Regions from separate parts of the Streptomyces sp. NPDC043427 genome, predicted to be linked through region 2. Evidence: riboswitches for the same ligand, from Rfam matches in the RefSeq annotation. Region 2 holds a riboswitch; each other region holds the start of a gene.
What was found. Region 2 has a riboswitch for cyclic di-AMP ahead of AC067M_RS28980 (M23 family metallopeptidase). Riboswitches for the same ligand answer to the same signal wherever they lie in the genome.
Positions count from the first base shown of each region.

Region 1: linked by a shared signal. The riboswitch ahead of AC067M_RS06870 (C40 family peptidase) and the one ahead of AC067M_RS28980 (M23 family metallopeptidase) in region 2 are both predicted to bind cyclic di-AMP.
Region 3: linked by a shared signal. The riboswitch ahead of AC067M_RS36875 (transglycosylase SLT domain-containing protein) and the one ahead of AC067M_RS28980 (M23 family metallopeptidase) in region 2 are both predicted to bind cyclic di-AMP.
Region 4: linked by a shared signal. The riboswitch ahead of AC067M_RS32990 (M23 family metallopeptidase) and the one ahead of AC067M_RS28980 (M23 family metallopeptidase) in region 2 are both predicted to bind cyclic di-AMP.

Region 1 covers NZ_JBWKCC010000002.1:652,887-656,618, forward strand. Annotated here, with positions in the region: gene pcrA (DNA helicase PcrA) at 1-1,467, opposite strand, end outside; cyclic di-AMP (ydaO/yuaA leader) riboswitch at 1,783-1,941, shown strand; gene AC067M_RS06870 (C40 family peptidase) at 1,950-3,122, shown strand; gene AC067M_RS06875 (tellurite resistance/C4-dicarboxylate transporter family protein) at 3,208-3,732, shown strand, end outside.
Region 2 covers NZ_JBWKCC010000021.1:47,694-51,425, reverse strand. Annotated here, with positions in the region: gene AC067M_RS28985 (alpha-galactosidase) at 1-1,692, shown strand, start outside; cyclic di-AMP (ydaO/yuaA leader) riboswitch at 1,997-2,158, shown strand; gene AC067M_RS28980 (M23 family metallopeptidase) at 2,163-3,122, shown strand; gene AC067M_RS28975 (DUF6250 domain-containing protein) at 3,350-3,732, shown strand, end outside.
Region 3 covers NZ_JBWKCC010000032.1:114,682-118,413, reverse strand. Annotated here, with positions in the region: gene AC067M_RS36880 (polyprenyl synthetase family protein) at 1-828, opposite strand, end outside; cyclic di-AMP (ydaO/yuaA leader) riboswitch at 1,391-1,556, shown strand; gene AC067M_RS36875 (transglycosylase SLT domain-containing protein) at 1,559-2,089, shown strand; gene AC067M_RS36870 (HAD family hydrolase) at 2,120-2,950, opposite strand; gene AC067M_RS36865 (NAD(P)-binding domain-containing protein) at 3,093-3,732, opposite strand, start outside.
Region 4 covers NZ_JBWKCC010000027.1:14,056-17,787, forward strand. Annotated here, with positions in the region: gene AC067M_RS32985 (aldo/keto reductase) at 1-673, opposite strand, end outside; gene AC067M_RS32990 (M23 family metallopeptidase) at 772-1,800, opposite strand; cyclic di-AMP (ydaO/yuaA leader) riboswitch at 1,812-1,969, opposite strand; tRNA gene AC067M_RS32995 (tRNA-Met) at 2,266-2,339, opposite strand; gene AC067M_RS33000 (dihydrofolate reductase family protein) at 2,404-3,540, opposite strand; gene AC067M_RS33005 (MarR family winged helix-turn-helix transcriptional regulator) at 3,644-3,732, shown strand, end outside.

The DNA of each region.
Region 1 (3,732 bases), on a different contig from region 2:
GATCCGCCGCAGCGGCACGGAGTCCTCGGGGTTGGCCAGCACCCGCAGGTAGGCCAGGACGTCCCGGACCTCCTTGCGCTCGTAGAAGCGGACGCCGCCGACGACCTTGTAGGGCAGGCCGACGCGGATGAAGACCTCCTCGAAGACACGGGACTGCGCGTTGGTGCGGTAGAAGACGGCGACATCGCCGGCCTTCGCGTCGCCCGCGTCGGTCAGGCGGTCTATCTCGTCGGCGACGAACTGCGCCTCGTCGTGCTCCGTGTCGGCGACGTAGCCGGTGATGCGGGCGCCCGTGCCCGCCTTGGTCCACAGGTTCTTCGGGCGGCGGGACTCGTTGCGCTCGATGACCGCGTTGGCCGCACTGAGGATCGTCTGGGTGGAGCGGTAGTTCTGCTCCAGCAGGATCGTCGTCGCGTCCGGATAGTCCTCCTCGAACTGGAGGATGTTGCGGATGGTCGCACCGCGGAAGGCGTAGATCGACTGGTCGGCGTCACCCACCACGCAGAGCTCGGCGGGCGGGACGTCGTACTCGTTGGGCGGCACGTCGACGGGGTGCTCGGAGGTGCCGACGAGCTCGCGGACGAGGGCGTACTGCGCGTGGTTGGTGTCCTGGTACTCGTCGACGAGGACGTGCCGGAAGCGGCGGCGGTAGTGCTCGGCGACGTCCGGGAAGGCGCGCAGCAGGTTGACCGTCGTCATGATCAGGTCGTCGAAGTCGAGGGCGTTCGCCTCACGCAGCCGCGACTGGTACAGGGCATAGGCCTGGGCGAGGGTCTTCTCGAAACCGTCGGTGGCCTGCGCGGCGAAGTCCTCCTCGTCGATCAGCTCGTTCTTGAGGTTGCTGATCTTGGCGCTGAAGGACTTGGGCGGGAAGCGCTTGGGGTCGAGGTCCAGGTCGCGGCAGACCAGGGCCATCAGGCGCTTGGAGTCGGCGGCGTCGTAGATCGAGAACGACGACGTGAAGCCGAGCTTCTTGGACTCGCGGCGCAGGATGCGCACACATGCGCTGTGGAAGGTCATCACCCACATCGCGTTCGCGCGCGGGCCGACGAGCTGCTCGACGCGCTCTTTCATCTCGCCCGCGGCTTTGTTGGTGAAGGTGATCGCGAGGATCTGGCCCGGGTGGACGTTCCGCTCGCCGAGCAGGTGGGCGATGCGGTGGGTGAGCACGCGGGTCTTGCCGGACCCGGCGCCGGCCACGATGAGCAGCGGGGTGCCGGAGTGCACGACGGCGGCGCGCTGGTTCTCGTTCAGCCCCTCCAGGAGCGCGGCCGGGTCCACCACCGGGCGCGGGGCGCCGTCGCGGTAGTACTCCTCCCGGTCCGGCGGCACGTCGAACTTCCCGCCGAACAGATCGTCCGGGATCGGCTCCGGTACGTGATCGTCGTCGGGCGGCGGAGGCTCTTCCCCATGGCCCTTCGGGGCCTGGAGGTCCGCCAGGAAGCTGTCGTCAAAGAGGCTGCTCATCGCTCTCCGAGTCTAGGGCGCCCCACCGACAACGGGCCGCCACCCCGAAAACATCCCGGAAAACCCGCCCTCACACCCTGCGGAACCGCTCCGTCACGATCGGCGACGAACCTGCTTCGCGAGCGCAAATACGCCCAAGCCGTCACAGACATCTCCACATGGGCCCCAACAAGTAAAGCCCTGACCCCAGGTCACGAAAATGTATCGGGCATATCACCCATCAACCTTCACAAGGGCCACACCAGTTGGCTACCGTGCCGGGCAGGCCGCACGACCCCCACCGGCGAACGTCGCCGGGCCGCGCGGCCTCCGCCGAGTCCGCCCGCGCCGCAGTGCCGGCCGGAGCCGGGGACCCACCGAGACCTTGGGGTGAATCGGCCCACTCCCCTGACGGGGACAAGGCCGTAGGGCAACCCTTCCGAACCACCCGCCCGAACCCGACAGCTAACCCGGTAGGCGGACGATGGAAGGAGTCGCCTCCCTTGGCGTCGCAGCACCGCAAGCCCCGCTCCGCGGGCAAGCGCGTGGCGGGCATACGCACGCCCGCCCTCGCCACGGCCGCCCTCACCTCCGTGGCCCTGCTCTCCCAGACGGCCAACGCCGCACCCGCGGACGACAAGCCGAGCCTCGAGGAAGTCGAGAAGAAGGTCGACGACCTCTACCGCCAGGCGGAGTCGGCGACCGAGAAGTACAACGCGGCCAAGGAGAAGACCGCGAAGCAGCGCGAGCACGTCGACACCCTCCTCGACGACGTCGCGAAGCGCGCGCAGAAGCTCAACGAGGAGCGCGAGCGGCTCGGCTCCTACGCCGCGGCCCAGTACCGCACCGGCGCGGCCGCGCCCGACACCGCGACCTTCCTGCTGGCGGACTCCCCACAGGACTACTTCGACCAGACTCAGCTGATGGACCGGATGACCGGCCGTCAGAAGAAGGAGGTCGACGACTACTTCGCCGAGCAGTCGGCGACGATGGAGAAGCGCCAGGAGGCGAGCGAGAGCCTCGCCACGCTCACCGACTCGCAGAACGACCTGAAGACCGCCAAGAGCACCGTCCAGAAGAAGCTCGCCGACGCGCGCGGGCTGCTGTCGAAGCTGACGGCGGAGGAGAAGGCGCGGCTCGCGGCGATCGAGAAGCAGAAGCAGGAAGCGGCCGCGCGCAAGGCGGCGGAGCTGGCGAAGCAGCAGGCGGCGCAGCAGAAGGCCCAGGAGGAGGCAGCAGCCCAGCAGGACAGCTCCTCGCCGTCCTCGTCCCCCTCGTCGTCCTCGTCCTCGTCGACGCCCACCGACTCCTCGTACGCCACCAAGGCCGAGAAGGCGCTCGCCTTCGCCCGCGCGCAGATCGGCAAGCCGTACGTCTGGGGCGCCACCGGCCCCGACTCCTACGACTGCTCCGGCCTCACCCAGGCCGCCTGGAAGGCCGCCGGCGTGGACCTCCCCCGCGTCACCTACGACCAGGTCAACGCCGGCACCACGGTCTCCCTCGCCAACGCCCAGCCCGGTGACCTGGTCTTCTTCTACGACGACATCAGCCACGTCGGCATCTACATCGGCAACGGCATGATGATCCACGCCCCGAAGCCGGGCGCGTACGTCCGCGAGGAGTCCATCTACTACGACGGCGAATCGGGGATCCACAGCGTCGTACGACCGGCCTGACCCCGCCGGGGCCGACCGGGTGGGGGCACGCGCGCGTGGAGCGCCTTTCCGCGCCCGCGGCGAGGTGGCTCCTTAGCATCGGGGCATGCCCCGCCCCTCCCCCCTCCGCGCCTGGTGGGCGCAGCGCTCACCGGCGACAGGCGCCGCTGTCATGGCGACCGGCATCGTGGCGGTCGGCCTGCGGTTGGCGGGGTACGAGGCGCTGTCCCGGATCGCGCTGGGAGCGGCGTCCGCAGCGTGGCTGGTCCTGGCGGTGCTCTTCGCCGTACGGCTGCTGTGGGAACGCGAGCGGTGGGTGGCGGAGGCGGCCACGCCGGACGTGCTCACGGCGGTCGCCGCCACCACCGTGCTCGGCACCGGTTTTTCGGCCCTGGGGCAGCAGACCGTCGCGGCGGCTCTGCTGGCGCTGTCGGCCGCGCTGGGGCCCGGCCTGCTCCTCGCCGTCGTACCGCACTGGCGGCGGCGCATGCCGGGGACGGTGTTCCTCGGCTGTGTGGCCGCGCAGGGGCTCGCCGTGCTGGCCGCCGCCCTCGCCGGGGCCGAGGCGGCCGACTGGCTCGCGCACGCCGCTCTCGTGCTCTTCTGGCTCGGCCTGGCCCTCTACTGCGCC
Region 2 (3,732 bases):
GAGCGCTGGGTCACCCTCGACAACCAGGGACCCGAGCCCCTGGAGCTGCTGCGCGCCGACTCCGCCACCTGGACCCTGCCCGACCGCGAGGGCTGGCGCCTGTCGCACCTGCACGGCCGCTGGGCCGCCGAGTCCCGGCTGACGTCCTCCCCCCTCACCTACGGTGAGAAGGTGATCGGGAGCCGGCGCGGTCACACCGGTCACCAGCACCTGCCCTGGGTCGCCCTCGACACCGACGCGACCGAGGAGCGCGGCGAGGTCTACGGCTGCGCGCTCGGCTGGTCCGGCTCCTGGCGGATCGCCGTGGCCCAGCTTCCCGACGCGCGCGTGCAGATCACAGGCGGTGCCGGATACGACGACTCGGGCCTGCTGCGGCTCGCGGCAGGAGAGGTCCACACCACGCCGGTCTTCGCGGGCCTGTGGAGCGACGGCGGCTTCGGCGGGGCGAGCCGGGCCTGGCACAGCTACCAGCGGACCTACGTCGTTCCCGACGCGGACCGGGACCGGCCCGTGCTGTTCAACTCCTGGGAGGCCACCGAGTTCGACATCTCCGAGGAGCAGCAGGCCACGCTGGCGCGGCGGGCCGCGGCCATCGGCGTCGAGCTGTTCGTGGTCGACGACGGCTGGTTCGGGGCGCGCACCAGCGACCGCGCCGGGCTCGGCGACTGGCGGCCCAACCCCGACCGCTTCCCCGGCGGGCTGAAGCCGCTCGCCGACTACGTCCACGCGCTCGGGATGCAGTTCGGCATCTGGGTCGAACCCGAGATGGTGAACCCGGACAGCGAGCTGTACCGGGCGCACCCCGACTGGGTGCAGTACCAACCGGGACGAAAGCGGACGGAGTTCCGCAATCAGCTCGTACTGAACCTCGCCCGCCCGGATGTCCAGGACTACCTCTGGCGGCAGCTCGACAGCCTTCTTTCCAGTGCCCCGATCGACTACGTGAAGTGGGACTTCAATCGCTGCTTCACCGACGCCGGCTGGCCCGGTGAGGGCTACCCGCAGCGACTCTGGGTCGACCACGTCAACGCCCTTTACGCCCTGCTGGACCGGCTGCGGGCGGCCCACCCGGGTGTCGCCTTCGAGTCCTGCTCGGGTGGCGGCGGCCGGATCGACCTCGGGGTGCTGAGCCGTACGGACCAGGTGTGGACCTCGGACAACACCGACCCCCTCGACCGGCTCGCCATCCAGCACGGCTTCAGTCAGATCCACCCCGCGCGGGTCATGGCCGCCTGGGTCACCGACAGCCCCAACGCCCAGCTCAACGGCCGGGTCAGCTCCCTGCGCTTCCGGTTCGTCAGCGCCATGGCGGGCGTCCTCGGAGTCGGCGGCGACCTCGCCCAGTGGGCCGAGGAGGAGCTCGCGGAGGCCCGGGAGTGGGTGGAGCTCTACAAGAAGATCCGCCCGCTGGTGCAGCACGGCGATCTCCACCGGCTGCGGCCCCCGCGGGGCGGACTCAGCGCCGTGCAGTACGTCCGCGGGGACGAGTCCGTCGTCCTGGCCTGGCTCCAGGCGCAGCACCACGGCGAGCCCGTGCCGGCGCTGCGGCTGCGCGGGCTCGACCCGACAGCATCGTACGAATGCCTCGAAACGGGTGAAATTCATCGAGGGGCGGTGCTGTTGCATCACGGATGGCGTACCGGACTGCGGGGCGACCTGGATGCGGCAGTTCTCCGGCTGCGTCGCATCTGAGAGTTCTGTCTGAATTGCGGGGTTAATCCCAACTCGCTCTGAAAGAAAGGGGTCTGGAGCGACGTCACGTGATTAGCGTCATATCCGTGACCGTGAGTTGCTCGTCATGTCCACGTAATTCATGTGGTTTCCAAGGGCTTTCACAGGAACCGGTGCCTTCGTACTACACGGAGTGTCACCGGGAATTCTCACAGCGGATCACGAGAAACGCATTCCCGCGCAACCCTCCGCTTGTTCCTTTGCGTCCTGGTCGCTTACGTTCGCCACCAATCCGGACGGACGCCCAATCCTGCCGCCGTCCGGAGAACCGCACACACTGACCCGTGCACGGCAGGAGCGGGGGACCCACAGGTAAGACCGCCTGTTCCGGTTCCCGGAACGGCTTGGGGTTAAGCCGCGCCTCGGCGCGGCCGGGCATCTCCAGCTCGCACCCGACAGCTCACCTCGCAGGCGCCGGAGAGGAATTCGCCATGCCCGCGAAGGGTAAGCACCGCCGTCCCAAGGCCCAACGTTTCACCCGCTCCATCGCTGTCGCCGGAACCGGCGGCGCCGCGCTCGCCCTCCCCCTTCTCGGGGCCACCGGCGCCCACGCCGCGCCTTCCCAGTCCGCTCCCGAAAAGGCCGTCCAGTCCGCTCCGGTAACGGAGAAGAAGGCGGCCGAGAAGAAGACCGCCTCGGACCCCGCGAGCGCCCGGATCTACACGGTGCGCTCCGGCGACTACCTCTCGAAGATCGCCGACGAGCAGCACGTCAGAGGCGGCTGGAAGAAGCTCTACGCCGACAACCGCGAGACCGTCGGCTCCGACCCGTCGCTCATTCACCCCGGCCTGAAGCTGTCCCTGGGCAAGAAGGCCGAGACGAGCACCGGCACGACCTCCTCCTCGGAGTCGAAGACGTCGAAGTCCTCGACCTCGCCGCAGTCTTCGAAGTCGTCGAAGACCTCGAAGACCTCCACGTCCTCGAAGTCCTCCGCCGCCAAGACCACCACGGCCACCCAGTCCAACGGCGCCTCCACCGGCAGCGGTTACACCCTCCCCGTGGTCGGCGCCACCATCGGCACCCCGTACCACATGGCCGGCAGCATGTGGTCCAGCGGCTACCACACCGGCGTCGACTTCGTCGTCCCGACCGGCACGTCCCTCAAGGCCGTGGCCGCGGGCACGGTCGTCTCCGCGGGCTGGGGCGGCGCATACGGCAACCAGGTCGTCATCAAGCTGAACGACGGCTACTACGCCCAGTACGCCCACCTGTCCTCGATCTCCGTCTCCGCGGGCCAGGCCGTGACCGAGGGTCAGCAGATCGGCCTCTCCGGTGCGACCGGCAACGTGACCGGACCGCACCTGCACTTCGAGATCCGGACGACCCCGGACTACGGCTCGGACGTGGACCCGGTCGCCTACCTCCGCTCGCACGGCGTCACCGTCGGCTGACGGACCGCGCCACCATCTGCCTGACACGCTGCCGAAGGCCGGACCCCCGATCCCCGGGTCCGGCCTTCGGTATGTCCGGGCACGGTCGTGGACGATCGCCGCGTTGCGGTCCTGTGGCGGTGGCGTCAGGGGTGTCGACAGCGGGGGCGGAGGCGGGGGAAGGTGATCCCCGTCAGACGGCAAGCGCTTTCCATCCGTAGTCCCGCCCCGCTGAGGAGCTGTTACCCGTGACGAGCACGCGCAGAGCCTTCGGTGCCCTCGCCGCCGGCGCCGCCCTGGCCGCCCTCGCCCCCGTGACCACCGCGAGCGCCGCGCCCCGCCACCGCCGCCTCATCGCCCACGACGACTTCCGTCACGGCCTGCGTCAGTGGGCCGTCGAACTCGAGCAGGGCGGCATCGTCACCGCCTCCCGCGGAACCCTGGAGGTCGACGTACCCGCCGGAGCCACGATCTGGTTCAGAAAACCGCTCGCGGGCCCCTACGCCATCGAGTACACCGCCACACCCGTCTCCGCCGGAGGCCTCAACGACCGCGTCTCGGACCTCAACAACTTCTGGAACGCCGTCGACGTCCGCTCTCCTGACGACCTTTTCGCCACCCGGCGCGGCGG
Region 3 (3,732 bases), on a different contig from region 2:
GGTCAGGTCGGAGTCCAACAGCTCGCACAGGGCGATGTCCTCGGCCAGCCCGAGCCGGGCCGCCCGCTCGCGCAGCCGCAGCACCGGAAGGGTCGGGATGCCCTCGCGCAGGTCCGTCCCCGGCGTCTTGCCCGACTCGTGGGAGTCGGAGGCGATGTCCAGCACGTCGTCCGCGAGCTGGAAGGCGACCCCCAGCCGCTCGCCGTACTGCGTCAGGACGTCGACCACGGTCTCGTCGGCGCCGGACATCATCGCCCCGAAGCGGCACGACACCGCGACGAGCGAGCCGGTCTTGCCACCCAGCACGTCCAGGTAGTGCTCGACCGGGTCGCGCCCGTCCGTGGGGCCCGCCGTCTCCAGGATCTGGCCCGTGACCAGCCGCTCGAACGCCTCCGCCTGGACCCGCACCGCCTCCGGCCCCAGGTCGGCCAGGATGTGCGAGGCCCGCGCGAACAGGAAGTCGCCGGTGAGGACCGCGACGGAGTTGCCCCAGCGCGTGTTCGCGCTGTCCACTCCGCGCCGCACCTCGGCCTCGTCCATCACGTCATCGTGGTACAGCGTGGCGAGGTGGGTCAGCTCCACCACCACCGCCGACGGCACGATCCCCGGCGCGTACGGGTCACCGAACTGCGCCGCGAGCATCACAAGAAGTGGCCGAAAACGCTTCCCGCCCGCTCGTACGAGGTGCTGCGCGGCCTCCGTAATGAACGGGACCTCGCTCTTGGTGGCTTCGAGCAAACCTTCCTCGACGGCCGCCATTCCGGCCTGGACATCGGCTTCCAGAGCCTGGTCCCGCACGCTCAGCCCGAACGGCCCGACGACGGTCACGAGGGGTCTCCTGTCTGCTGGTGTCTACCGGCGCTTACATGGTTTGTCGATAGGTCGCTGCCATCACTCAAGTCAGCGTATCCGGTCACCTTTCGATCACTGATGCCCCCCGCCCTCCCACATTCCATACCGTCCGGACGGTATGGAATCAGGCGTTATGTCTTTGATCTTCCGATACGACAGGACATCCATCGACTTACCCGCGAGCAGTGATTCATGCCCCACCTCGCGGTCGTCATCCAGCCATGGAGTCGTAGTGCCCTATTTGCCGCAATTGGATCCTCAATTCCCCTTGGCGGCAAATGAGCTGAGGAGATGTGCGCAGTGAATTGGGTCACGTGCGGGTTTATTCGGACACTGCGCCGCATGTCAGCTCCCCCCTTTGCCCACCCCCGAGTTGAGTCTTGGCAACCGCAAAGGATCAAGCACCCGATACGCCTCAGACCAAGGTCAATAGGGCAAGACGCCAATCCACCACTTGTTCCCGACATGTGCTCTCGCATACGTTCCCGGCCTGTCGGGCGGACGCCTCATCCTGCCGCCGCCCGCCGCCACCCATCGACGAACTCACTCGCGTACGGCAGGAGCGGGGGACCCAGGTAAGTCGCCGGGCCGGGCATCGCACCGGACCGGCTTGGGGTGAAGCCGTGTCGCCGTACGGCGGCCCGGCCGGGCACCTCCCAGCCCGAACCCGACAGCTCACCTCGCAGGCGCCGGAGAGGAATTCACCATGCCCGCTGCCGGCCTGCCCCGCCGCACCCGCACGTCCCGACTCGTTCGCACTCTCGCCGTCGCCGGCACCGGCGCCGCCGTGCTCGCGCTGCCGCTCATCGGCGCGACCAGTGCCTCCGCCGCCACCCCGACCCTGACGACCGCTGCCGTCACGGGCTACCCCAACACCCTCGACGGCTGGATCCGAGCGTCGCTCGCCATCATGGCCGAACGGGGCATCCCCGGTTCCTACGACGGCATTTACCGCAACATCATGCGTGAGTCCTCCGGCAACCCCAACGCCATCAACCTGTGGGACTCCAACGCGGCCGCCGGAACCCCGTCCAAGGGCCTGCTCCAGGTCATCGACCCGACGTTCCAGGCCTACCACGTGCCCGGCACGTCGTTCGACCCCTACGACCCGATCGCGAACATCACGGCCGCCTGCAACTACGCGGCGGCACGCTACTTTCCGGTCAACAACTTTTGGTTCCCTGCTTGTTCTTTTTTGTTTGGATCAGGCCGGACCCCGCTCCCTGATCCGGCCTGATCCAAACGAGAGGCCCTAGGCCTGCCCCCCTCAGCCTTCGGGGAACAGTCCTTCGAGGACGACGGCGATGCCGTCGTCCTCGTTCGACGTGGTGATCTCGTCTGCTACGGCCTTGAGTTCGGGGTGTGCGTTGGCCATCGCGACGCCTCGGGCCGCCCAGTCGAACATGGGGATGTCGTTGGGCATGTCCCCGAAGGCGATCGTGTCCGCCGGGCTCAGACCCAGGTGCTCGGCGGCCAGCGCCAGGCCGGTCGCCTTGGTGATGCCGCACGGCTGGAGTTCGACCGTCCCCGGTCCCGACATGGTGACCGTCGCGAGGGAGCCGACCACTCCGCGCGCCGTCGCAGCCAGTTCGTCGTCGGACAGGTCGGGATGGCGTAGCAGGACCTTGCTGATCGGCGCGCACCACAGGTCTGCGCGCCGACCGACCCGTACGGCGGGCAGGGTCGGGTGGGGCATCAGATACCCGGGCTCGATGAGCGTGAGCCCCTCGACGCCGTCCTGGTCTACCGCGGCGTACACCTGCCCCACCTCGGCCTCCACCTTCTCCAGCGCCGTCTCCGCCAACTCCCGGTCCAGGGTGACGGACCACAACAGCCGGTCCGCGCCGGCGTCGTAGACCTGTGCGCCCTGCCCGCACACCGCGAGCCCCGCGCTGCCGAGGTCGTCGAGGAGCGGGCGCACCCGGGGCGCCGGCCGTCCCGTGACGACGAGGTGCTGGGCACCCGCCCGTGCCACCCGCGCGAGCGCGGCGAAGGACCGGTCGGAGACGGTGTCGTCGCCGCGCAGCAGCGTTCCGTCCAGGTCGGTGGCGATGAGTGAGTACGCGGTGCGCTCGTCAGATGCGGTGGGTGCGGCCATGATCAGAGAATACGGACAGGACACCCCCCTCCACTCAGCGCGAACCGGACGGCGACAGCGCCCATCGCCGCCCAGCCGCCACTTTCAACTCCCATGCGGCGATCGGCTTTTCACCCCCAGGGGGTGCTCGTGTCCCTCCGTCTCAGCCGTGCGCCGCCGCCAGATGCCGCGCCAGCCTCGGTGAGGCGAACTCCGTGCCGCACACGAACCGCATCACCGGGCCGTACGACGCCGCGGCCGGCAGCCCCGTGAAGTACAGCCCCGGCACCGACGACACGTATCCCGCGCCCAGCTTGGGTGTGCCACGGCTCACCGCGAGTTCGGTGCGCAGCTCATGGCCGAGGAAGTCCATCGCGGCGAGGTCGACGCGGTAGCCGGTCGCCGCGACGACGTGGTCGGCCGACAGCCGCTGCGTGCGGCCGCCGTGCGTGGTGACCGTCAGCGTCGTACCGTCCTGCGTCGCGTCCGCCCGCACGACCCGGTCCACCTCGCTGACCCGCACCTTGCCCTCGAACCGGTCGCGCAGCCACCAGGCGCCGAGCGGCCCGAGGACACGGCGGACCAGGTAGTGGCGGGCCTGGGCCGGCAGGTGGCGATAGGGGTGCGGGTAGTAGGTCAGCGCCCACAGCGACCAGGCGCGTCCGAAGGGCGACTCGGGGCGCAGCCTGGGCTGGTGCCACGGGGGCGCGCCGAAGGCGACCCGCCCGCGTCCGCGCGAGACCACGCGGACCCGCGCGCCCGCCTCCGCCGCCAGTACCGCGGTCTCCAGCGCGGACTGGCCC
Region 4 (3,732 bases), on a different contig from region 2:
GGTACTTGCCGGTGAGGAAGCCGGAGGCCAGCGCGTAGTACGGGACGGCGGCCAGGCCGGCGCGGGAGGCGAGGTCGCTCAGCTCGCCCTCGTAGGTGTCGCGGGAGACGAGGTTGTAGTGGGGCTGGAGGGCGACGTACCGGGCGAGACCCTCGCGGTCGGAGAACTCCAGGGACTCGCGGAGGCGTACGGGCGAGATGTTGGAGGCGGCGATGTGCCGCACCTTGCCCGCCCGCACCAGCTCGTCGAGGGCGCCGATGATCTCCTCGACGGGCACCTCGGGCCTGTCGAAGTGCGTGTAGTAGAGGTCGATGTAATCGGTGTCCAGGCGGCGCAGGGAGGCATCGGCGGCGGCCTTGATGTTGGCCGCGCTCAGGCCCTGGTAGTCGGGGTGCTGACTGACCTTGGTGGCGATGACCACGTCGGAGCGGTTGCCACGGGCCTTGACCCACTTGCCGATGACGGTCTCGGACTCGCCGCCCGCGTTGCCCTCGGCCCAGGCCGAGTAGGCGTCGGCGGTGTCGACGAAGTTGCCCCCGGCCGCGGTGTAGGCGTCGAGGACGTCGAAGGAGGTGGCCTCGTCGGCGGTCCAGCCGAAGACGTTGCCGCCGAGGGCTAGCGGGAAGACCTCCAGGTCGGAGGAACCGAGCTTGCGAAGAGAAGAAGAAGTCATGCTCTACGTCAACGCGTTGACGGGAGGCACGCATTCCGCGCCTCCCGTCAACGGTTCGTAACATCCGGGAGACCTCACCGACTCCCGGAAGATCTACGTCAGGGGTTGATCCCCTTGCTGCGCAGCCACGCCGACGGGTCGATGCCCGTGCTGCTGCCGCCCGGGTGGACCTCCAGGTGGAGGTGGGCGCCGGTGACGTTGCCGGTGGCGCCGACGCGGCCGATGACGTCGCCCGTGGCGACCTTCTGGCCGACGCTGACGTTGATGGAGGACTGGTGCGCGAACCAGAGCTCCGTACCGTCGTCGAGCGTGAGGATCGTGCGGTAGCCGTAGGAACCGGCCCAGCCCGCCTCGGTGATGGTGCCGCTGTGGATGGCCTTGATGAGCGTGCCGGTGGGCGCCGCGAAGTCGAGGCCGGTGTGGTAGCCGGAGGACCAGTAGGAGCCGGCCTGACCGAAGGTCGAGGTGATGGTGTACGAGGAGGTCGGCAGCGTGTACTCCTTGGCCAGCTCGGCCAGGCGCTCGGCCTCGGCCTTCCGCTGCTTCTCCTCCTCCGCCTTCTTCTTGGCGGCGGCGGCCTTGGCCTTGGCCTCCTGCTCCGCCTTCGCGGCGGCGGCGTCGGCGGCCTTGGCGGCCGCGGCCTCGGCGGCGGCCTCCGCCTTGCTCTCCAGCTGGCCCTGCTGCGACTCGGCCTGGGCCATGATGCGGCTGCGCAGCGACTCACCGGCGTCGGTGGCGCTCTGGGTGGTGTCGTCGACGCCGACGCTGCTGAGGGCGTCCGCGGCGTCCCGAGTGTCGTCCTGGGGGTCGTCCGTCAGGAGCGAGCCGACGGAGGGCAGGTCGGGCACGGAGATGGAGACCGGCGGCTTGCCGGTGTTGGCGCTGGCCATGCCGCCCGCGCCGACGGCGGCGATGACGCCGACGCCCAGGACGGTGGAGCTGCGGGCGAGCCCGCCACGCTGCTTGGCGACACGGTGCCGGCCACGTACCGGGCGAATGGACTCCGCGGTGGGATTCCACTCCTCCCAGGGGCCCTCGTCGTTGCGGTAGTCGCCGTAGCCGAAGATCTCGGTACTGCGGCGGCTCGGCGCGTGCGGAGCCTCGGGGGCAGGCGGGTTGGACGCCACGAAGGCGTGCTCCTTTCCTTCCGTGACGCCTACCGGGTTAGCTGACGGGTTCGGAGCGGGAAGGTCTCCTACGCGCGTATACCTGCCGTGACTTCACGGCGGCATCCACGTGATTCACCCCAAGGTGGTGGTTCCCCGGTTCCCTTGCGGGATTCGGCGCGTGAGCACGGAGCCGTCTCTTGTGACGGCTGGGACGACCGCGCTGCGTTATCGAACGTTAATAGACACGAGGTCAGGTTTCCAAGCTGTTCCTCTTGATCATTAACATTTTCACCCTGGACTTACGACCCATGAGCGGTGAAAAACGGGCGAGTTGACCACGTGGTGGATCCCTCACGGTTCTGACGGTGCGTCAGTTGTTATGCGGAGCGGGGCGGCCCACTCACACCCCGTGACTGCGCTCGTTCACACCCCCAAACGCACCGATGGCCGGGATCCGTGAGAATCCCGGCCATCGGCCTTCAGTAGCGGGGACAGGATTTGAACCTGCGACCTCTGGGTTATGAGCCCAGCGAGCTACCGAGCTGCTCCACCCCGCGTCGGTGATTCCAGTGTACGGCATCCGCGGGGTGCGAAGCACACGGGTATTGCGGTGACGGGGGATCAGCCGAGCAGATGGCGGTTCGGGGCCATGGCCCGCTCCGCGTACTCCGGCACGACGACGACCTCGACACCGCCCGCCACCAGCACGCCCGTGCCGTCGGCACCCTCGACGAAGGTGTCCGGCTCACGCCAGGCCGTGACGACCCGCCCCACCCCCGCGTCGAGGATCAGACGGGCGCAGGGCGCGGGCCGGGACGCGCGGCGGGCGCAGGGTTCGAGACTGCTGTAGACGGTGGCGGACGCGAGCCTGGGGTCGGCCGGGTCGATCTTCGCGAGGGCCGCCTCCTCCGCGTGCACGAGGGGATCGCCGCCCTCCCGGGAGTACCCGCGCGCCAGTTCGGTCCCGTCGGCCGCCACGACCACGGCGCCCACGCTGAAGGCGCCCTCCGACGGCGGACACAGCTCCGCGAGGTGACAGGCGAGGGCGAGCCAGTGCCGGTCGGCGGGGGCGGCCACCCCCGCACTGCCGGGTGCCGTCGGCTCGTAGCGCATCAGTACGACGTCCTCGATCTGCCGGGTCTCCACGAGTCGCAGTCGTCCGCCCTGGTAGGCACCGGACCCGAACAGCCGGGGCGCGCTGGGGTCGCCCACGAAGAGGGGCGCGAGGACGAGCTGGAGTTCGTCGGCGAGTTCCTGCTGAAGCAGCTGGGTGTGGATGGTTCCGCCGCCCTCGACCATGAGCCGTCGCACACCGCGTACGTCGTGGAGGTGTTCCAGGATCCGGCGCCAGTCGAGTTCGGCGCCCAGCGCCACGACCTCGGCGCCGGCGTCGATACCGGCCCGCCGGGCCCGTTCCGCGCCCTTGTCCGTCGTACAGAGGACCTTCTCCCCGCCCGTGTGCCAGAACTGCGCCGCCGGATCCAGCTCGCCCGAGCCGCTGACCGTGACCTTCAGCGGGAACTCGGGCTTCCCCGCGGCGACACGGGCCGCGCGCCGCTCGGGCGAGTTGACCAGCAGCCGGGGGTTGTCGGCGCGGATCGTGCCGGCGCCGATCAGGATGGCGTCGACGGAGGCCCGTACCTCGTCGACCCGGTCGAAGTCGGCCGGGCTGGAGAGCAGGAGCCGCTCGGGGCCGGTGTCGTCCAGGTAGCCGTCGAGGGAGACCGCGGCGGACAGCAGGACGTAAGGGAGAGGCATCTACGCACTCCATCGTGAGGACGGGAGCATCTGAGGACAGAGGCACCGTGGGCGGGAGCGTCCGGGGCTTGGTTCAAGTTTGAAACAAACCTACACTGGTGACATGACGACCCGCTGGCTCACCCCCGAGGAGCAGCGCGCCTGGCGCGCGTACATCGCCGCCACCATGCTCCTGGAGGACGCGCTCGACCG